Regions from separate parts of the Gluconobacter sp. OJA genome, predicted to be linked through region 1. Evidence: riboswitches for the same ligand, from Rfam matches in the RefSeq annotation. Region 1 holds a riboswitch; the other holds the start of a gene.

Region 1 (11,259 bases):
GGGCAGCATAATAGCGTAGAAAATCTACAGCCTCGCGGATTTCAGACACCGCATTGGGAAGGGTCTTTCCTGCTTCCCGGATAATCAGTCCCATCAGTCTGGGCATGTCGTCTTCGAGGCTCTGAGCGGCCTTCTCCAGACATGTAGCGCGTTCGGAGACTGGTGTGTTCTTCCAGACATCAAAACCCGTTACGGCTTTGCTGATGACAGCCCCTACGCTTTCGACAGCCGTGGGTTTGATACACCCAATGACATCTGACTTGTCGGCAGGATTAACAACATCCTCGCCCGCTGTTTCACCAAATGAGGCCTCCTTATGCAGGGCAACGCCAAGTGTTTTCAGAGTGTTTTCGTCTGCAAGATCCAGCCCATGCGAGTTTTCACGCTCAGGCTGGAAAAGGTCGCTCGGCTGGCGCAGTGTGCTGGGGAGGGCTTTGGCGGAGAGCGTGACGGGGTCGGTAATCAGCTCTTCCACCGAAACTGCGGGATCCTGAATTCGGTTCACAAAGGACGAATTCGCGCCATTTTCCAGTAGGCGGCGTACGAGATAGGCCAAGAGCGTTTCATGCGTGCCCACAGGAGCATAGACACGGACAGGTCGATTCAGCTTTTCCGGACCAACAACTTCTTTGTACAGCGTTTCTCCCATGCCGTGCAGGCATTGAAATTCATAGGACTCAGTCGTGAAAGCCGGGCCTGCCAAGGCGTGAATGCTGGCCAGTGTCTGCGCGTTATGCGTAGCAAACTGTGGGAAAATGGCGTCTGGAGCAGCCAGAAGCTTCTTGGCGCAGGCAATGTAGGAAATGTCGGTATGGATCTTCTGCGTAAAGAGCGGAAAATCCTCCATCCCATCGACCTGGGCACGCTTGATTTCACTGTCCCAATAGGCACCCTTAACCAATCGGACCATCAGGCGGTGATTTGTGCGACGGGCCAGATCAATCACCCAGTCGAGTACGAACGGCGCACGCTTCTGATAAGCTTGGACTACGAAGCCAATGCCCTTCCAGTCTTTCAGGGCTGGATCGAAACAAAGCGTTTCCAGCAGGTCCAGAGAGAGCTCCAGCCGGTCTGTCTCTTCAGCATCGATGTTGAAGCCAATGTCATAGTGACAGGCAAGGCGCGCAAGTGCTGTCAGGCGAGGGCCCAACTCGGCGAGAACCCGTTCCCTCTGGAGGCGGCTATAGCGCGGATGAAGGGCAGACAGCTTGACTGAAATACCCGGGCCTTGATAGGCGCCAGCGCCTGCTGATGCCTGGCCAATGGCGTGAATAGCTGTTTCATAATCACGGTAATACCGATCAGCGTCCGCCATGGTCGTGGCAGCTTCTCCCAGCATGTCGTAGGAGTAACGGAACCCCTTTGCGACGAGGGGCTTGCTGTTTTCGAGCGCGTTCGCGATGGTTTGGCCGGTTACAAACTGCTCACCCATCATGCGCATTGCCATATCGACGCCCTTGCGGATCACAGGCTCACCGCACCGTCCGATCAGGCGTTTGAGGCTTCCCGGCAGCGCTTTCGTTTCTTCCGTCGACAGGACCTTGCCTGAGACGACCAGTCCCCAGGTTGCTGCGTTTACGAACAGGGAAGACTTGCGACTGATATGCTCATGCCACTGACCGTTCCCGATCTTGTCGCGAATGAGGGCGTCACGCGTGGGAAGGTCAGGGATACGAAGCAGGGCCTCCGCCAAGCACATCAGGGCGACACCCTCCTGAGAGGAGAGATCGTATTCCTGCACCAGATCCTGAACGATGCCGCTACTGCGGCCTTGACGAAGAGCTTCGACCAAACGCCTTGCTGTCTGACGGGCGAGGGCAGCCTGATCGTCCTCAAGGCGGGCCTCACGCGAAAGCGCCGTCACACGCGGGGCTTCCGCTACACGGGTGTGGTCGGTGATGGCCTGACGTAACGGAGACCGCGGCGGAACGATGGCTGCAAGGGACGCGAAAGGTGAGGTCATGAGGATACCGCTGTTCTGATGGTCTCTCACAGATATTGAAACGTTTGCGAAACAGGTGCTGGTATTTTAAGGGAGACGACGAATTAAATTCGGTTTATCGAATTTATGGAAAATTATATTTAGCAGGTGGCGCGAAGTGGATGACATAGATCGCAGAATTCTGAGGTTTCTTCAGAAGGATGGCCGCATCACGAACATTGATCTGTCACGGCAGATTCATCTGAGCCCGGCCGCTACGCTGGAGCGCGTCAAAAAGCTGGAGCAAAGTGGGGTAATCCGCGGCTATATGGCCCGTCTGGATCCTGAAACCGTCAATCTTGGGCTACTTGTTTTCATTCAGGTCACGCTGGATCGGACCAGTCCGGATATTTTCGAGGCATTTTCTAAAGCACTCAAAACCATTCCTCAGGTCAGTGAGTGTTATATGGTTGCAGGCGGGTTCGACTATCTGGTGAAGGCGCGGGTCAAGGATATGACCGCATATCGCAATTTTCTGGGGAAAACCCTGACCCGGCTCCCGGGAGTACGCCAGACGCACACTTACACCGTCATGGAAGAGGTCAAGGCCGATCCTGAATTGCCGATCTGACGGCTATCATTTTCCCAAGCGGACAGGATGACGGTATGAGGAACGTTACCTTACCCGTGTTCTAACAATGGAGACGCTCCGCCAGATGATGACGCGCCTTTTCCCGGTCTGGGCCATTCTGGTCTCGCTGGCAGCCATCGTGCTTCCCGCGCCGTTCTTGAAACTGTTGCCGGTCATCACACCGCTGCTCGCGTTCATCATGTTTACGATGGGTGTGTCTCTGACAGTGCAGGATTTTTCCCGCATAGCCCGGCGCCCTTATCCTGTTCTGGCAGGTGTAGGATTGCATTATCTCGTCATGCCTTTGGCAGCATGGGGTATTGCGCACATGCTCGGTATGCCTCCCGGTCTGGCGACAGGCATGGTTCTTGTGGGCTGTGTCTCTAGCGGCACAGCCTCCAATGTGATGATTTTTCTCTCCAAAGGGGACGTCGCGCTGTCCGTCAGTATTAGTGCGCTGTCTACTTTGGTAGGAATTTTTGCAACACCATTACTGACACGGCTGTATGTGTCTGCGGGTGTCTCTGTTGATAGCTGGGGGCTGTTCCGAAGCATCATTACCATGGTTGCGTTACCGGTTTTTGCCGGTGTGATCGTCAACACGCTGTGGCATCGGACCATCCAGCGGATTGAGAGCGCCTTGCCACCCGTGGCCATGGTGTCCATTTTGCTGATCATTGGTTGCGTGGTCGCTGGCGCCGGTCCTTCTCTGGCTCAAGCTGGCCCCCTCCTGATCCTCGGTGTCATCCTGCATAACGCTATTGGCTTGTTGGGCGGATACTGGGGCGGCAGACTTCTGGGCTTCGATGAGTCTGTCTGCCGAACGCTTGCTCTTGAAGTCGGGATGCAGAACTCGGCGCTCGCCGCAACTCTGGGCCGTCTTTACTTCTCACCCCTTGCAGCGCTGCCAGGAGCAGTTTTCTCCGTCTGGCACAATGTGTCCGGCTCCGTTCTGGCCGCATACTGGGCTGCGCGGCCTCTCAGTAAGGGCACGTCACGGATCAAGGCGCCTTGAGATAATCCTGTATTCGCGGAACCATGAAATCAAGAAAGGCCCGCACTCGCGGTGGGCTCTGATGTCCTGCAGGGAAGAGGGCATGAATGTCTTCTTCGTCCTGTATCGTGGCATCATTCAGAACTTCAACCAAACGGCCAGTCTTCAGGTCTTCACGGACATGATATTCGCCAAGCCGTGCCAAGCCGACGCCTTGCAGGGCCATACGCCTTACCGTTTCACCATTATTCGCCAGAAGGGGACCGTGTACGCGGCGGTCAATCAGCCGCCCTTTTTCCTGAAACGGCCAGACAGGGGTTGTGCGCTGGAAGTTAAACCCAAGGCATTGATGGCTGTCTAAATCCGCAACGGTCTGAGGCGTTCCGTGGCGTTCAAGATAGGTGGGTGAGGCTACAATCCTGCGTGGCACCGCCCCCAGGTGACGGACTGTAAGGCCTGAATCCTGCAGTCGGCCGACACGGAAAGCCACGTCTGTCCGGTCAAGGTAAAGGTCTGTTACGTCGTCAGAAAGTGAGAGATCAATCAGAATATCCGGATAGGCATCCCAAAACGCAGGGAGGAATGGCTCCAGTCCAAGGGTGCCGAATGCAACGGACGCATTGACCCGGACTGTCCCTTTGGGCTGCATGGTTCCCGTTGTGAGGCTACGTTCAATATCATCGAGATCCGCTATCAGGCTGACAGCACGCGTATAATAGGTCTGTCCTTCCTGCGTTACGGAAAGGCGGCGGGTCGAGCGTTCGATCAGGCGGACACCCAGACGGGCTTCAATTCTGGCGATGAGCTTGCTGACGGTTGACGGCGTCATGACCAACAGCCGGGCGGCCTCCGAGAAACTGCCGCTTTCGACTACCCGTAGAAAAACCTGCATTTCGCCAACGCGATTGTCCATCTCGATCTCATCTGTGAACGGGTTGCAGGGACTTTGTTCAAAGCGCGCAAATTTTAAGGCGCGCATGATGCCAAGCGTGGATTGTCACCTGCTTGAACAAGGCCGCTGGAAATGTTCTTCGCTACGAAACGGATTAAGAAATTTCCACAATATATCGTTTAAAAGCAAAATTCAGGCGGCTTTTTCTCCGAGCCGCCTGAACCTGAAGTTTAGTGAGCCGAACGAACGTCGTTGCTCTTTTCACGAATAGCCCGGAACTCGGAGCCACCTTTCCACGTCGGCCAATCATGCGAGAAGGCCGCATTATATCCGACCTGACGGACAACATCGACGTCCTGCGCCGCACCTCGGACGTCCCAGTCAGGGCTCCAGGCATCGCAAGCCTGATGATAGCAGGCCATATACGCCGTCAGCCATTTGCTGCCTGCGGCTGTTCCACCCTGAAGAAGATCGAACGGGCCAGCCATATCCATAACCGCGAGAACGGGCACGCCAGCCCGAGCGAAGGGCAGATGGTCCGCACGGTAGAAGGCTCCGCGCTCCGGCATAGCTTCCGGCTGGGTTGTACGGCCCTGCTTAAGGGCTGCGGCTGCGAAGTCGTCCTGCAGAGTGTCCTGTCCAGCGCCGATAATGAAGGCATTATGAGCCGGGCCTGCCATCTGAAGCACATCCATCGTCAGGTTGGCCGCAGTCTTGTCCAGCGGTGCCAGCGGATGGGCGACATACCAGCTCGATCCCAGAAGGCCACGCTCTTCACCGGTCCAGGAAGCAAAACTGACAGTCCGTTTTGGCTTTGGCCCGTTTTTGAAAGCCCGTGCGATTTCCAGAACGGCTGCAATACCCGAACCATCGTCAATCGCTCCGCGCCGAATAACGGTCTTGCCCGCGCCGTCGGTGCTTTTACCAAACGCATCCCAGTGCGCGCCGAACATCACGGTTTCGTCGGGATAATCCGTGCCCGTGATCTTGCCGATGACGTTCTGGCTCTGGAGGTGATCGACCTTGACTGGCATATCCACTGAAAGCGTCGTGTCATGAATGTTGACCGGATGGAAATCCGGCGAACGCGCCTGACGACGCAGACGGTTCAGATCCAGCCCGGCCCGTGTGAACAATGTTTTGGCTGCATTGCCTTCGATCCAGCCGATCATCGGTACGGACTTCAGGTCCTTATCGTCGTGAAGAATGTCATACTCTTCACCCTGAGGTGCGACGACCGTGCTCCAGGGATAGGACGCGCCCGGAGTATCATGAATGATCAGCGCTCCGGCTGCACCACGACGGGCTGCTTCTTCAAACTTGTACGTCCAGCGCCCGTAATACGTCATGGTCTTGCCGCCAAAGCGGCCAGCAACAGGCTCTTCTGGTCCAGCATCGAAATCAGGATCATTCACCAGGAAGACCGCAATCTTGCCGTGTAGATCAACCTGCTTGAAGTCATTCCAGCGACGTTCCGGCGCCGTCACACCATAGCCCACGAAAACCAGAGGGACGTTCGACAGCTGAAGGCGCTCGATCGGCTGGAGCGTCGACATGACGATATCTGTCAACTGATGAAGCGGCAGAGCAGCCTGACCTCGTGTCTTGATCGTCGCGATTGCTTTCGGATCAGGGCGGGTACGGATCATGGGGACATTTTGCGTCCATCCGCCATTTTCGCCGCCAGGTTCCAGTCCAAGCTTCTGGTACTGATCAATCAGCCACTTGACCGTGACGGCCTCACCTGGAGTGCCAGGGGCACGTCCTTCAAATGAGTCGGAAGCCAGAACCCGCATTGTCTCCGACATCCGAGCCGGGTCGATCGGGCCGGAGGCGCCTGCGTCAGACGCTGCGTGGGCCCCGGAAACGCCGATCGCGACCGGAGCTATGGCAAAAGCGGCAAGAGCGGTAGCCAATTTCAGGCGGTTTCGAAGGGAAGATTTGTGCATCATGTCCTCAGTCTTTGTCATAACGCGTGTCTGACGAGATGAGGCACACCTTACACATCGGATTGCTGATCAGGAAATGGCATAAAATCATCGGACTGGCTGGTTGACGGAAAACGCGTGGCACCCCCATCTACGATTAATGACCACTCTTACCATTCCGGTTCTCCTGTCCCGCCATCCTCCCGTTGAGGGGAGTGAAGGCCTTTGTTATGGGCGACAGGAGATGGAACTCAGAGCGGGGTGGGAGGCTCAGGCCGCTGGCCTGCTGACCCTTGCAAAGGGCGCCGGTTGTTCTGTCATCTACACGTCACCATCGGCCCGGTGTCTGTCTGTCGCGCGAAGGCTCGAGGCGCAGACCGGGTGGCCGCTGCGCTTGGATGACCGGCTACTGGAGCTAAATTTTGGTCAGTGGGAAGGGCTATCCTGGAATGTTGTGCCAAGGGTAGCTCTCGATAGCTGGGCCGAAGATCCTGAAGGGTTTTCTCCGCCCAAAGGTGAAAGTGGGCGAGCGCTACAGGAGCGTGTGCAGTCTTTCTGGGCAGACCTCGTTCATGCTGGAGAGGCCGCATTAGTCATTTCGCACGGCGGCCCACTTCGTCTCCTTGATGGGCTTGCCAAAGGAGAAAGGGCGAACCTGCTAGCACCTTCAATGCCGCAAGGCAGCAGCAGGCTCCACTATGTCAGCGTCTGATCCACTGACGTCGGTCCGGGTTTCTTGTTTCCCAGCCCATGCGCTCCAGTTCTGGTGTGTTGGCATGGGCTGCCGGATATCCGATGCAAAGATACGCGATAAGGTTCCATCCCGGCTCGGCATCGAGAAGGTCTGACACGTGCTCGGGCTCAAGAATGGAGACCCAGCCCAGCCCAACACCAGCCGCCGTTGCGGCCAGCCAGAACGTATGGATAGCCATCACAGTGGACCACGTCGTTGTTTCCGGCATGGTCGCACGTCCGAGACCATGTCCTTGGTCCGGAAATGTTTCGCAGAAGACTGCGACATGATGCGGGGCATCATCTAATCCGGCCAGTTTGAGCGTCGCATAGGAAGCTGCTTGTTCGCCTTCATATCCCTGAAGGGCTTCCCGGTTACAGGTTTCAAAGCTCTTTCGAACGGCTGCTTTTCGCTCTGGGTTTTCAACGAGCACGAAGCGCCAGGGCTCACTCAAACCAACGGAAGGCGCCAGGGTCGATGCATGCAGGAGATCGTCCAGCACCGATGCGGGCAGAGGGTCACGTTGGAAATGTCGCGCATCCCGGCGCCATGTGAAAAGGCGCTCCAGATCCTTTCTGAAATCGTCTGAAAAGGCTGGTGCCGTCATGGTTTATCCGTTACGTGCAAAAGGTTTGTCAGCGGCCGCCGTCAGGACACGGGATGCCAGAGGCCCGAAGAGCAGTCCGATCGTAGCCCACAGAACGATCTGCATCCCCAAGGCTGCCTCGCGGAAACGCCAGAGCACTGTTGCCGGGAAATCTGTTGGAACTTCATTGATATCAGGCATACCGGCTTGTACGGCGGCCACCAGAATGATGAAAACACCAAGAGAGGCTAGCACGCCGTTCCAATGACCCAGGCGCCGGATGAGTGGCCGGCTGACCATATAGGATGCCGCTGCCGCGCAAAGCGACAGAGCGATCATACCGAAATAGGCTCCGGTTCGTAGGCCAATGGTCGATGGAAGTCCAACGGCAGGGGGATTGGGAGCATATTTCAGGTCTGGCACCAGCACGAACACAACAAATGCTGCAGCTGCCAGAAGTGCTGATAAGGCCCGCGGCGAAAAGCGGCCTACGCGACCATATGCAAAAGCAAAAATAGTCGCGAAGATGCCGCCGTAAGCCGCGCCATACATAACGGCAGCGGTGAGAAGCCCGAAAGACGCCTGTATGCTTCGGCTGATAATTTCCGGTTCAGGCGGCTCGCCAGCAGCAAGGTCTTTCGCGCTCTCGAATGCAATCGCAAGATTGACCTGCGGCTCTCCAAAAAAACGCGCAAACACGAACGCAAGCAATGCGGCAGCAATCCCGGCAATCATGCCGCGGCTCAAAAGACGACCTGTCATGAAACTATGCTGCGTTTAGTGGCAGGGGAATCCGAGAAGATGGCGTCCATCATGAACAAATTCATGAACTGCGTGCCCTGAAATCAAAGACGTCGCACCTTGTTCTGCACCAACAAAATAAAGCAGCAGAAGGCTGAGCACGACCGTAAAGGCAGCCCATGGAAGGAGCGTGCGGATTGGCAGCGCAACCGGTGCGGTGATGCTGGCGGGCAGGTGGGACGGGGAAAGGCTCTGGCTCATAATAGGCTCCGCTGGAAAAGCGCGTTCTGCGGTGGAAAATTGGTAAAGGAGGTCTGGCTTCGCAACGTGATTTCACGAGCATTACAGTGGCGCGACCGCACCGGATTTGCACCGGCTTCTCCCTGCTTTCGCTAGCAGGGAGGATGTAACCTTTCGTGCGGGAGTGTCAACTTTTCCATGCTGAGGCCAGCACTGTCAGGAGAACGCACTCAGCGAGACTGGCCGTCGCCCCGAGTACGTCTCCTGTATAGCCGCCGAGCAGTTTCCGGGCTACGGCGCGAACTCCAAGCATCGTGCACAGGGCGGCAAGAATAGTCTGGAGACCCAGTTGTGCGGGAAGGCAAATCACCGTCACGCAAAAGCCAGAAAACAAGGCGCCCAGTAGCTGATCTCGTGTCAGATTGGACAGCTGCTTTGCCAGCCCATTGTCACGAGCAGGCTTTGTGAGGAACGTTAGGAGAGGCAGGATAGAGCGGGAAAGTGCTCCCGTTACAGCCATTGCCGGCAAGATCATTGAAGGAGGCAGCGCTGGTAACGTCGTAACGCGGACGATTAAGCTGATGCCCAAAGCTAACGCCCCATAGCTGCCGATACGACTATCGCGCATGATAGTCAGGCGCTTTTCAGGAGTATGGCCACCACCACAGCCGTCCGCCATATCCGCCAGTCCGTCTTCGTGCAGGCCTCCGGTTAAGAGAATTTGTAGGCCAACGCTCCAGGCTGCTGCTACCAAAGAGGGAACATTCAAGGCACTCAGCAGCAAGAACACTGATGCGCTGAGAATACCGACAAGCGCCCCAACCAGGGGCCAGCACCAGACAGACCGCGCCAGAGACCAGTCCTGTCCGCTGACGCGCAGCCATCCCAAGGGGAGGCGGGTCAGCAGGCCCGCACCACAGGCGATGTCTTCCCGAATGGTGCGCCAAAGCCTCATTGAATGGAAACGTCTGATTGGGAAACGGCAGCCTCTGCGAACGTCGCCATACCGTTGTGGCAGGCTAATGCCGCTCTGAGGATGGGAATGGCAACGGCCGACCCAGATGCCTCTCCGAGGCGCAAGCCCAGGTCCAGTATTGGTTTCAGCCTGAGGGCATCTGCCAGCCTGTGGTGACCAGCCTCAGCGGAACAATGCGAGAGCTTTGTGTGGTCGAGTGCTGAGGCAGTCAGTTTGATCAATGGCAGCACGGCTGCGGTACAGACGAAGCCGTCAAGCAGAACCGGGATACGATGGTGTCTGGCGGCCAGAACACTTCCCAGTATGGCGGCCAGTTCGTAACCACCCAGACAACGTGCGGCATCCAAGGGGTCGTTAAGTGACGCCGCGTGCAGACACAGGGCCTCATCAATAACAGAAGCCTTGAGGTTAACGCCCGCCTGATCGAGACCCGTTCCACGTCCTGCCCAGTCCGCGCCTGTACCCCCCAGAAGTGCTGCGCAAAGTGCGGCGGAGGGGGTTGTGTTGCCAATACCCATTTCGCCTGGGCAAAACAGATCCAGAGCGGGGGATACGGCGGTGTATCCGACCGAGACCGCATCAAGGAATTCGTCTTCGCCCATAGCTGGGGTCGCGGTAAAATCTGCCGTGGCCATTAGATTTCGGACGGGCACAACAGCAAGGTCAGCACCTGCATTTCGGGCAAGCTGATTGATTGCTGCGCCGCCACGCTGGAAATTCGACACCATCTGGGCCGTAACATCCGAAGGCCACGGAGATACCCCCCGGCGGACCACACCATGATTCCCTGCGAAAATCGTTATCTGAACGTGCTCTAGCGTTGGTTTCTGATGGCCCTGCCATTCACCGAGCCAAATGGACAGCTCTTCCAACCGCCCGAGGCTGCCGGGAGGTTTGGTCAGAGTTGCATCTCGCTCCCCTATCAGGGCGGCGACTTTTTGGTCGGGGTCTGGAAGTGACAGGCAGGCATTGCGAAGTTCTGCCATGCTGGCGAAAGGAGGCTGACAGAACGAGGGCATGATGTGCGGTGGCATGACAGGTCTTTTGTGCTGTTATCAGGGACCATGCAAGAAGAAGGCGCAGGAGACATTGTGGCACAGACCATCACGCAAACAGGACTACCGGATGTGTCACTGGTCCTCGGGGGCGCCAGGTCAGGAAAAAGCAGGATCGCTGAGGCAATCATCACTGGTCTTCCGGCCCCTTGGGTTTATCTCGCGACCGGTCGGGCTTTTGATGAAGAAATGCAGGCCAGGATAGATTTGCACCGTACCACCCGTGGGAACAAAGGCTGGCGTACAGTTGAAGAGCCGTTTGATATCGCTGGTGTTTTACAGGTCGAGCAGGGTGCGCCGGTTCTGGTTGATTGCCTCACTTTATGGCTGACAAATCTCATTCTGGAAGACCGTAATATACACGCCGCGACGAAAGATCTTCTCGAGGCGTTGCAAACACGGAAAGGCCGGACCGTTCTTGTGGGCAACGAGGTAGGGCTCGGAATTGTCCCGGACAATGCCCTGGCTCGTCGTTTCCGCGATGAAGCGGGTCTTCTTCATCAGAAGATCGCCGCAGTCGCCGGAGAAGTGCTGTTTGTGGCGGCGGGTTTGTCTTTGAAAA
Region 2 (11,259 bases), on a different contig from region 1:
CGCCCGCACCGCCACCGATAACCAGAACCTGAAAATGCCGCGCGCCTTCACGTGCAGCCATGGTCGGAGCAGGCACAGCATCCAGGCGCGACTTCAACCCACCCAGATCAATACCGGCACGCGCGGCATCTGCGAGAATTTCCGCAGCAGGACGCGTACCAGCTTCTGCGAGAGCCCAGATCTGGGCGGCCCGTGTTCCTGACCGACAATAACCAACAACCGGAGCCGGAAGAGACGCCAGTGCCTCTCTGGCCTGCAACACCTGAGCATCGCTTGGCACCGTTCCCGCCTTCACAGGAATTGCGATAAACGCCAGCCCTTCTGCCTTTGCAACCGCTTCTACGGCCGCCGCATCCGGCTGATCCGGCGCTTCACCATCCGGGCGAAACGAAACGATGCTCCGAAAACCTTCGGCCTTAAGATCCGCAACATCCTGCGGCGTGACCTGAGGGGAAACAGCGTAGCGATCCGTTAAAGACGTGGTTGGCATGACGTGCTCTCCGACAAAAATATCTGAATCGGTCAACCGGCTCAGAGGCGATTGACGGGTATCTTGATGTAGCTGATGCCATCAGCCTCTGGTTCTGGCATATGACCGCCACGCATATTGACCTGCACTGACGGCATCAGAAGCTTCGGCATCGCCAGAGTGGCGTCACGCGTTGTGCGCATCGCCACGAAATCGTCCTCGCTCACACCATCATGAACGTGAATATTATGGGCACGTTCCAGAGCCACAGTGGTCAGCCATGCGTAGTCATCGCGGTCCGGCGCTTTATAGTCGTGGCAAAGAAAGAGGCGCGTTTCTTCCGGAAGGGACAGAAGCCGACGGATGGATTGGAAAAGCTGACGGGCATCCCCGCCGGGAAAATCGGCACGTGCGGTCCCGAAGTCCGGCATGAAAATCGTATCGCCCACAAAGGCGCAGTTTCCGATCACGAACGCCATATCTGCTGGCGTATGGCCTGGCACATGCAAGACCGTGACTGGCAGATCGCCAATGGAAAATGTCTCACCATCCTGGAAAAGATGGTCAAACTGCGATCCGTCCCGTGCAAAACGCGTACCCGCGTTAAAGATTTTTCCAAATACATTCTGGACGCGCACGATGTTCGCGCCAATTCCCAGTTTTCCGCCGAGCTGCTCCTGAAGCCAAGGCGCTGCAGACAGATGGTCGGCATGCGCATGGGTTTCCAGCTGCCAGTCAACAGACAACCCTTCCCGGCGCACATAATCTACAATCGCCTGTGCAGAACCATTGGATGTCCGACCCGCAGCAGCATCATAGTCCAACACGCTATCGAGGATCGCAGCGCGTTTGGTAATCGGGCAGTGAACAACGTGACTGGCTGTATTTGTCGCTTCATCAAAGAACGTGCAAACTACAGGGGATGGAACCTCACCACTCTGCACACGTCCAATCTGGGCAGTTGCAGCGTCAATGGCAGCATCAGGCATGGCGTTTTCACCTCTGGAGTTACACATTTCCAAGAAAACAATTATGTGTTTAATAAAGTAATAAACTATCAACAGTCAAGACCCGGACAGGCTGGATACAGCATCATGACAGGCCCAATCACTGAAGACTCCGCCTTTTTCCCCCTTCGCATAGGCGACGAGGCCCCCGATTTTACGGCACGCACAACCCACGGTGAATTCGTACTGAGTTCGCTAAGAGGGCGCTGGGTCATGCTGTTCGCACACCCGGCGGACTTCACACCCGTTTGCACGAGCGAGTTCATTGCCTTTGCCAAAGTGGAGACCTTTTTCCGCGAACGGAACTGCGTGCTCCTTGGGCTTTCCGCAGACAGTCTTCCCGCTCATCTGGCGTGGATTACGGCCATTGAAGAACGCTTCAATGTCCGCATTCCTTTCCCGATTGTTGAAGACCCCTCCATGGAGGTCGCCCGCGCCTACGGAATGATGGATCTGGAAGCACAGGACAGCGCCACGGTACGGTCTGTGTTTTTCATTGATCCGACGGGGATTATTCGCGCCATCCTGAGCTATCCTGCCAGCGTTGGCCGGTCAGTGGCCGAGTTGCAGCGTATGCTTTCCGCCTTGCAGGAAGTAGAGCGCTCCAACGTGCTGACACCGGAAGGCTGGCAGCCTGGACAGGCCGCTATTGCCCCCCCTCTTCAGACCCAGGAAGCAGTTCAGAAAGCAGGTCCGAACTGGTTCCTTCAGCCGAAGAAGCCGCGCCCATGACTCTTCTCGCCCTCGAAGAAAGCCGAAATCTTGCCGAATGGCTCCGCCTGCTCGCGCAGCCTCAACGCCTCATGATCCTGTCGGCCCTGCTCGATGGCTCACATGCTGTCAGTGAAATTGAGACCATGACGGGCATTGGCCAACCAACACTGAGCCAGCATCTCGGCACCCTCCGCCGCAGTGGACTGATTGAGTCTCAGCGAGAGTCCCGCGCCATCAGTTACTGCATGGCTGATACGCCCGATGCCGCTCGCGCCAGAATGCTCATCATGACACTCCGCCCTGACGGACTGGCAGTCTCACCAACAGCTACAGCCCCTTCACGCAAACCCGGTGCCCAACGCTCCTCCCTGGAAGGCGCAAGATTTGCGCGCATCGTCCGTCCGCTCTCCCGATGACCAGAACCCGGCTTGCACCGCACCCTGTTTCACCGTGCGAGCCAACGGAAACTGTGCTGCTTTTCAAACGCTTTTAGATGGAAAAGGAGAAGGTCCATGACCCGCTATCTGATGCTTCTGGCCTGCCTGACCGGTTTTGCCGCCCTGTCTGGCACGGCGTCAGCCGCGACACGCGACGAGCAGAAACAGGCCTGCCAAGGTGACGCCATCCGCCTGTGCACGTTTGCCATTCCCAACGAAGCCAAGATTACCGCCTGTATGAGAAAGAAGATGGATCAGCTCAGCCCAAAATGCCGGGCGATGTTTGAACCAGCTCCGCAGAAAAATACTGCGACAACAAAGCCAAAAAACTGAGACGTTTACCCTCTTGTCGTAATCGTGAAGATGGGCAGACGACGTTCAGACCAGCATTTACCTGAGGCACCTGCATATTAGGTGCCTTCGCGTTCTTCCGTCAGGATTGCACGAAGGCAGCGTTTTCATTATTGGATAACATATGAAAACAACCCGTCAGTACGGTCGTCGCAAGGTTACGCTCAAGGATGTAGCGGCACAGGTCGGGGTGTCCCACACGACAGTCTCGAATGCCTATATCCGGCCGGGCCAACTCTCGGCTGCGCTGAGGGAAAAGATCTTCGCGGCGGCGCAGGAGCTTGGATATACAGGCCCTGATCCAGCAGCGAAACAGCTTGCAACCGGGCACTCCGGGGCACTGGGCTTTCTCTTCAGTGAAGATCTTCCATACGCATTTTCTGATCCTGCCGTTCTCGCCGTGCTGAACGGCGTCGCAAAAAGCTGCGATGAGATGGAAACGGATCTGGCCCTGATTTCAGCAGGCAGCAGCCTCCGCAACATGAACACACCTGTTTCGCTCGGTAATGCTGCGGTCGACGGGTACATCCTTTATTCCGTGGCTCCCGATAGCCGGTGCGTTTTGATGGCACAGCAGCGGAACGTTCCGCTCGTTGTGGTGGATCAGCCTCGTCTGGACAACGTGCCATATGTCGGCATTGATGACCGAGGGGCAGCCTACAACGCTGCAAAGACCCTGCTTGAGCTAGGACACCGTCGCTTCGGTATCCTGTCCCTCAAAACAGCCCATGACGACTATTTCGGCATCCTGACGGCCAAGCGTCGCGCCAATATTGCGCACAGCACGATTGCCATGCGTCTGGAAGGGTACTTAACAGCTCTTCAGGAAGCCGGGATTGCCCCTGAAAACGTGCCGGCCTGGGAAATTCCGATCAACTCTGAAGAGTCCGGGGCTGAAGGCGCGCGCTTTCTGCTGAACCGACAGAATGCGCCGACAGCAATTCTGGCAATGAGTGACCGCGTTGCAATTGGCGCTATGCAGACAATTCGTGCGGCGGGTCTCAGTATTCCTGAAGACGTGTCGATTTTTGGGTTTGATGACATTCCTGCCGCTGCCCTGTCGGACCTCAGCACAATTCGCCAGCCTCATGAACGCAAAGGCATGGAGGCAGTCCGTCTCCTGACCCAGCAGGACGGCCGCCAGAACAAGAACGTCATTCTGGAGACAGAACTCGTCGCTCGCGGCAGCATTGGTCCAGCCCCCAAGGGCTGAACCATACTGTATTAGCGGGCGACGTTCAGAAGCCCGGCAATACTGTCGATCTGAAAATCCGGCTTCAGGTCAATGCACTGCGTTGCAGACCCGTGCCCATAACTCGCCCAGCAGGATGCAATGCCACTATTGCGGGCAAACCCAAGATCTGCCGCCGTATCGCCAACCATCAGAAAATCCGATGCGGGAACTTCAGGGAACAACGGCCGCACACGGTCCGTCATGACGCGGGGATCTGGCTTGTGCGGGTAGTCTGGTTCGGACGCAATCACATTGCTGATCCACCCACCAAGCCCGAAGCGCTTGATACTGGCATGAACAGTCGGAGCATGCTTGTTGCTGAGAATTACCAGCGTTGCCCCGTCAGCCTTAAGGTCGTCGAGCACTGACTTCACCCCGTCAAACAGAACGGTCTCTTCCTGATCGGCTTTAGGGTAATACGCCCGATAGTGACGAACAAAAGCCTGCGCATCATCTCCGTCACTGTCGGGAACGATCGCCTGAAACAGCGTCTGAAGCGTCCCACCCTTTGACAGCTGATGCTTCAGGGCGTCTGATGAAGGGCCCTTGTAGCCGCTGGCTTCAAAGGCTTCCTTCAGGCTGCGAAGAATGGCCGGCTGCGTTTCCGCCAGAGTACCATCGTAGTCGAGAAGAACGATCGGGAATCTTGTCATTCTCTTTTGTCACCCCGTTTACGCAGGAAATCCAGCCCTCTCCGCTTCAGATCGGACGTCGCCCAAGAAGGCGGCAAAGGGCTGATGCTGTATCTGCATGATTCAACGTATAGAAATGGAATTGCTCCACCCCTTCAGCTTTCAGTGTCTGACACAGCCGGTCTGCAATCGTAGCCGCGACAAACGCCCGCGTCTGGGGCGTTTCATCCAATCCATCGAACAGGTCGCGCATCCACTTCGGCACGTTTGCACCACACATATCGGCAAACTTCCAGGCCTGCGCAGCACTTCCAACCGGAAGAATACCCGGCACGATCGGCCGCTCGATTCCAATGGCCGCAGCACGGTCCCGGAAGCGTAGAAATGTGTCTGCTTCGAAGAAGAACTGCGTCAAAGCCCGGTCCGCGCCAGCATCAATCTTAGCCCGCAGATGCTCCAGATCCGACTGAGGACTGAGCGCGGCAGGATGCGTTTCCGGATACGCCGCAACGGAGATTTCGAACGGCGCAATCTCCTTCAATCCGCGCACCAGATCCACAGCCCCCGCGTAGCCTTCCGGGTGAGGCTCATAGACGCCCCCGGCTGACGGTGGCGGATCACCACGCAGGGCCACAATGTGCTTCACACCCGCGTCCCAGTACGCCTGCGCCACGGCATTGACGTCTTCTTTGGAGGCTCCCACGCAGGTCAGATGCCCAGCCATTGGCGCGCCAGTTTCCCGAACCATGCCTTTCAGGGTGGCCAGGGTGCGGTCCCGTGTTGACCCACCTGCCCCATACGTCACGGACATAAACTGCGGACCCAAAGCAGCTAGCGTTTTTGCGTTTTCCAGCAGTGTGGCGGCTGCCTTTTCCGACTTTGCAGGGAAAAATTCGAACGAAATTGCGGGCAGAGGCCCTGTCTGTGCGGGCATCACGCCAGCTCCTTATTCAATAATTCAGCTTAGTTGGGGCGTTGGCCGAGCCAGAGTTTCACGGTCAGCTCGCCTTCAAGAGCTACTGGCTCGGCGGGAACCAGACCGGCAGCGCGAAACCACGTCGCCATCTGCGCATCGGTAAATCCAAGCCGAACATGCGCATCCCGTGTGCGAAGTTCTTCCCGGCTATGGGAGGCAAAATCGATAATCAGTAAGCGACCGTTGGCATCCAGAATACGCGCGGCTTCCGCAATTACAGCAGCCGGATGCTGTGCATAATGCAGAACCTGATGCATGACTGCGACATCGGCTGAATGCTCCGGCAACGGAAGGGCCTGAAAGTCCCCCTGCCGCAGATCAGCCTGCTCCAGACCAGCTTCCGCAAGCTTGGTCCGCGCCAATCGCAGCATGGCAGGACTGCGATCAAACCCGATGACTGTTTGAGCGCCGGCCCCCAGCAGCTCCATCATGCGACCTGTTCCCGTGCCTATATCCACGAGCCGGCCGATCGGAGATGCTGAAAGCGTCTTTACGATCGCTGCTTCGACCTCCTGTTCGGACACATGCAAGGAACGCAATGCGTCCCATTCTGCCGCGTGGGTTTCAAACCAGTCTTCCGCCGCGAGCGCACGAACATCCCGAATGGCCTGCAAGCGAATACGATCCGCACGGATTTCCGCCGGTTCCCGCGCAGTCCATCGATCCAGCGCCATAAAGACAGGCTCCAGACGTTCCGGAATACCCAAAGTCAGAAAGACCCAACTTCCTTCCTTGCGGCGCTCAATTAATGCCGCATCTGCCAGGATCTTCACATGCCGTGACACGCGAGGCTGACTTTGCCCGAGCACCTGCGCCACCTCGCCGATGGACAGTTCCATCTCGCGCAGAAGGGCCAGAATCCGTAGACGCGTCATGTCTGCCAGTGCCTGGAAAATAATGAGGGCCTGTTCCATACGAATTTACATATAAGGAGTTCTTTATATGAGCAAGAGCTATTGACTCTTTTTCAGAACATGCGGCAGTCATAAGGCTTGTCATGGTTCCATGTCGGATGTTCACGCATCCGGCGTGGCTAAGAGGGAAGCCGGTGCAAATCCGGCGCTGCCCCCGCAACTGTCAGCGGCGAGTGCCGATTCCACAGAGGCCACTGGGCGAAAGTCCGGGAAGGCGGAATCAGCGCGGAGACCCGTAAGCCAGGAGACCTGCCACGGCACATAACATCCTCCGGCGGGGCGTTCCGGACGGGTCACGCATGTCTCCACGCCGCACATTTCCTGTTCGGGGCGTGAATGATCCTGCATGCCCTGCGAGCGCACTGCCACGAACCTGTCGAGGCTTTCATGACCGTCCGCGTCGCAACTTTGGGCTTTCCGCGTATCGGCACCCGCCGTGAACTGAAAACCGCTCTTGAACAGTACTGGGCGGGGAATTCTTCCGCCGATGATCTGCTTTCCACAGCCGCGTCCCTTCGGGCGTCAGCCTGGCAGCGCCAGAAAGACCTCGGCGCAGAGATCATCCCTTCCAACGATTTTTCGCTTTACGATCATGTGCTGGATACATCCGCAATGGTCGGTGCTGTTCCCGCCATTTACGGCAACGTGCAGGGCAAGGTGGACTTGGGAACCTACTTCGCCATGGCGCGCGGCTCCCAGACGACATCCGAAGAGTGTGGCTGCGGTCATGCTCATGACACCCCTGCCGCCGAAATGACCAAGTGGTTTGACACGAACTACCATTACCTTGTTCCGCAATTCGCAGCAGACCAGACGTTCCGCCTCGCCTCCACAAAAGCGGTGGACGAATATCGGGAAGCCAAGGCGCTTGGGATTGAGACACGCCCTGTTCTGCTCGGCCCTGTCAGTTTCCTGCTTCTGGGAAAATGTGACGGCCCGGCGTTTGATCGCCTTGATCTGCTCCCTGCCTTGCTGCCCGTTTATGAACGGGTTCTAAACGCCCTCCGAGCAGAAGGCGCAGATTGGGTTCAGATTGACGAGCCCTGCCTTGTTCTGGATCTGCCGGGAAATGCTGCCGCAGTTTTTAAGACGACCTACAACACTCTGACAGCCGCTGTTCCAGACCTCAAACTGATGCTCGCCACATACTTCGGCGCGCTCGGAGACAATCAGGGCATCGCCCTCAGCCTGCCAGTTCACGGGCTGCATGTGGACCTTGTCCGCGCTCCCGAACAACTTGCATCTATTCTGGAGAAAGCACGGCCAGACCTGCTGCTGTCTCTCGGCGTAGTGGATGGGCGGAATATCTGGAAGGCCGATCTGAACGCGCTTCTGGACCATCTTGAACCGCTGGCGCGCCAGCGTGACCTGATCCTTGCTCCGTCCTGCTCTCTCCTCCACACACCCATTGACCTGGAACGGGAGACAGATCTGGACGCGGATGTAAAATCCTGGCTCGCATTCGCCGTTCAAAAAATCGAGGAGTTGCACACACTGGCGCGCGCCCTGAATGAAGGCCGGGGCGTTGTGCAAACCATTTTAGCCGAAAATGCTGCGGCTCTTCAGGCGCGTCACTCTTCCACGAAAATCAACAATCCTGCCGTTCAGACACGCTCTGCGGATCGCAATCCAGCTCTCGCCCAGCGCCATTCACCCTTCCCCGCGCGCCGTCCGTTGCAACAGGCCAGCCTCAGGCTGCCTCTATATCCAACCACAACCATCGGTTCTTTCCCCCAGACAACTGAAGTCCGCAAAGCCCGTGCGGATCATACACGAGGAGAGCTCTCTTCCGAGGCTTACGAAGCCTTCCTGCGGGAAGAAACCGCCCGGACCATCTGCTGGCAGGAAGAGATTGATCTTGATGTGCTGGTGCATGGCGAGTTTGAGCGCAATGACATGGTGCAGTATTTCGGGGAGCAGCTTTCCGGCTTTGCGTTCACGAAGCACGCCTGGGTTCAGTCCTACGGGTCCCGCTATGTCCGGCCGCCCATCATTTTCGGGGATGTGTCACGCCCAAAAGCCATGACGGTTGAATGGTGGGAATACGCCCAATCCATCACCAAACGCCCGATGAAAGGTATGCTGACGGGGCCTGTCACGATCCTGAACTGGTCTTTCGTGCGAGACGATCAACCGCGTGCGGAAACATGCCGACAGATCGCTTTCGCGATCCGGGATGAAGTGTGCGATCTGGAAAAAGCCGGGTGCGGCATCATCCAGATTGATGAAGCCGCCTTGCGTGAAGGCCTGCCGCTCCGTCGCGCAGACTGGCAATCCTATCTGGACTGGGCCGTGGAGAGCTTCCGCATTTCAGCCTCGGGTGTGCAGGACGCCACACAGATCCACACCCATATGTGCTACTCGGAATTCAACGATATCATTGCCGCCATTGGCGCAATGGATGCGGATGTGATTTCGATTGAAACCGCCCGCTCCCGCATGGAACTACTCGATGCGTTCGCAGCCTATCGCTACCCTGCGGAAATCGGGCCGGGCGTTTACGATATCCATTCCCCACGCGTGCCGTCTGTCGAGGAAATGGTGGACCTGCTTCGAGCTGCCAGCAAAACCATCAGCCCGGATGCCCTCTGGGTCAATCCGGATTGCGGACTGAAAACCCGCAAATGGCCGGAGACGAAAGCTGCGCTCCTCAACATGGTTGCGGCAGCCCATTATATGCGTCCGTAAACCAGCGAGTAGATGGGGTGGATCACCACCCCATCATACGCAATTACCAGATTTTGACGCGCTGATCCGGGGTCAGATAGAGCTTGTCACCCGGCTGCACGTTCCAGGCCTTGTACCAGAGGTCCACGTTGTGCATCGGGATGTTTACGCGAGCTTTCGGCGGCGAGTGCGGATCAATGACCACCATCTGCTTCTCCGTGTCCGGACGAACCTTCTCACGCCAGACCTGTGCCCACCCCATGAACACGCGCTGATCGCCCGTCAGACCATCAATGACGGGAGCAGGCTTCCCATTCAGGGAGGCATGGTAAGCATCCAGCGCCAGCGTCAGGCCACCAAGATCGGCAATGTTTTCGCCCATCGTAAGCTTACCGTTCACATGCACGCCCGGCTGAACTTCGAACGCGTCATACTGCGCACCAAACCGATCTGCTAGCTTCTGAAAGCGCGCTTCGTCTTCCTTTGTCCACCAGTTCCGCAGACGCCCCTTGTCATCGTACTTGCGGCCTTTGTCGTCAAAGGAATGGGTCATTTCATGCCCGATGACACCACCGATCGCCCCGTAATTCACAGCCGGATCAGCCTTCGGATTGAAGAACGGCGGCTGAAGGATTGCGGCCGGGAACACGACTTCCACAAAACGCGGATTGTTGTAGGCGTTCACCGTTGCGGGCGACATCAGCCACTCGTTGCGGTCAACAACCTTGTCGAGATGGCTTAACTGATAGTGCCATTCGAAAGCGAAAGAGCGCTCGGCATTGCCGTACACATCGCCCTTTTTCACAACCAGATCGGAATAATCCCGCCACTCATTCGGATAACCCACCTGGATTTCAAAGCTGGCCAGCTTCTTCAGCGCGGCTTCACGCGTCTGCGCGCTCATCCATGTGTTGTGTTCGAGGCGGTTGTGGAAAGCTGCTTTCAGGTTTCCCGTCAGCGTCTGCATGGCCTCACGATCCGAAGCCGGGAAATAACGCTCCACGTAGATTTTGCCGAGCGCCATTTCCATGGCGGAACTCGTGAAATCCACACCACGCTTCCAACGCGCTGCCAGAGCAGGCTGGCCTGACATGGCCTTCACATAAGCGAAACGCGTTTGCACAAAAGCATCCGGCAGGAACGATGCAGCATTGCTCGCCGTATGGAACGCCTGCCAGGCGCGCAGAGTGTTCAGATCCGTCTTTGCAATCAGGTCTGCTTCCGCCTTGATGGCGGAAGGTTCACCAACAATAACAACCCGCTGCGCCAGCCCGGCCTCAGGCACACCTGACGCCCGCAACCATGTCATCCAGTCAAAAGAAGGAACACTCTTGACCAGCGCTTCTACCGTCATCGGGTTGTAGGTCTTGTCCGGATCGCGGAGTTCCGTGCGCGCCCAATGAACTTTGGCAATCTCGGTTTCAAAAGCCACAATGTCTGCCGCTGACTTGGCGGGATCAGCCCAGTGAACAAGCGTCAGAAGCTTCGTAATATACGCCTGATAGGCCGCTTTCTTGGATGCAAATTCCGGCTTCAGGTAATTGTCCCGATCCGGCATCCCGAGCCCGGCGTGATCGACACTGAGCGCATATTTCGTCGGATCTTTCGCATCCACATCCACGTCCAGCGCGAACGGCGATGATCCGAACGTATCGGATGACGCCCCACTAAACTGCGCAAATGCCTTCAGATCCGTAATTGTGTGGATGCTTGCGATTTCAGCATCCAGCGGCTTGGAACCCAGAGCTTCGACAGCCTTCTCATCCATGAAAGATGCATAATAGGTGCCCAGCTTCTCATCAGTCGTGTGAGGCTGAGCGACCGGATGCGCGGACAGGTCTTTCAGAATGGACTGAAT

What was found. A riboswitch is a leader RNA that binds a small molecule or an ion and turns the genes downstream of it on or off. The one in region 1 is predicted to bind cobalamin.
Region 2: linked by a shared signal. The riboswitch ahead of metE (5-methyltetrahydropteroyltriglutamate--homocysteine S-methyltransferase) and the one ahead of ABDK75_RS08345 (CbtB domain-containing protein) in region 1 are both predicted to bind cobalamin.

What each region holds. Positions count from the first base shown of each region.
Region 1 covers NZ_JBDIWI010000001.1:1,816,915-1,828,173, reverse strand. The annotation lists gene putA (bifunctional proline dehydrogenase/L-glutamate gamma-semialdehyde dehydrogenase PutA) at 1-1,963, opposite strand, end outside; gene ABDK75_RS08380 (Lrp/AsnC ligand binding domain-containing protein) at 2,100-2,552, shown strand; gene ABDK75_RS08375 (bile acid:sodium symporter family protein) at 2,638-3,567, shown strand; gene ABDK75_RS08370 (LysR family transcriptional regulator) at 3,554-4,459, opposite strand; gene ABDK75_RS08365 (M20/M25/M40 family metallo-hydrolase) at 4,669-6,387, opposite strand; gene ABDK75_RS08360 (histidine phosphatase family protein) at 6,527-7,078, shown strand; gene bluB (5,6-dimethylbenzimidazole synthase) at 7,068-7,706, opposite strand; gene ABDK75_RS08350 (CbtA family protein) at 7,710-8,447, opposite strand; gene ABDK75_RS08345 (CbtB domain-containing protein) at 8,463-8,687, opposite strand; cobalamin riboswitch at 8,717-8,856, opposite strand; gene cobS (adenosylcobinamide-GDP ribazoletransferase) at 8,854-9,621, opposite strand; gene cobT (nicotinate-nucleotide--dimethylbenzimidazole phosphoribosyltransferase) at 9,618-10,676, opposite strand; gene cobU (bifunctional adenosylcobinamide kinase/adenosylcobinamide-phosphate guanylyltransferase) at 10,707-11,259, shown strand, end outside.
Region 2 covers NZ_JBDIWI010000002.1:355,956-367,214, forward strand. The annotation lists gene ABDK75_RS12090 (TIGR01244 family sulfur transferase) at 1-490, opposite strand, end outside; gene ABDK75_RS12095 (MBL fold metallo-hydrolase) at 532-1,458, opposite strand; gene ABDK75_RS12100 (peroxiredoxin) at 1,564-2,208, shown strand; gene ABDK75_RS12105 (helix-turn-helix transcriptional regulator) at 2,205-2,606, shown strand; gene ABDK75_RS12110 (hypothetical protein) at 2,703-2,960, shown strand; gene ABDK75_RS12115 (LacI family DNA-binding transcriptional regulator) at 3,103-4,191, shown strand; gene ABDK75_RS12120 (HAD family hydrolase) at 4,203-4,865, opposite strand; gene metF (methylenetetrahydrofolate reductase [NAD(P)H]) at 4,912-5,778, opposite strand; gene ABDK75_RS12130 (metalloregulator ArsR/SmtB family transcription factor) at 5,808-6,734, opposite strand; cobalamin riboswitch at 6,802-7,006, shown strand; gene metE (5-methyltetrahydropteroyltriglutamate--homocysteine S-methyltransferase) at 7,122-9,422, shown strand; gene ABDK75_RS12140 (M13 family metallopeptidase) at 9,466-11,259, opposite strand, start outside.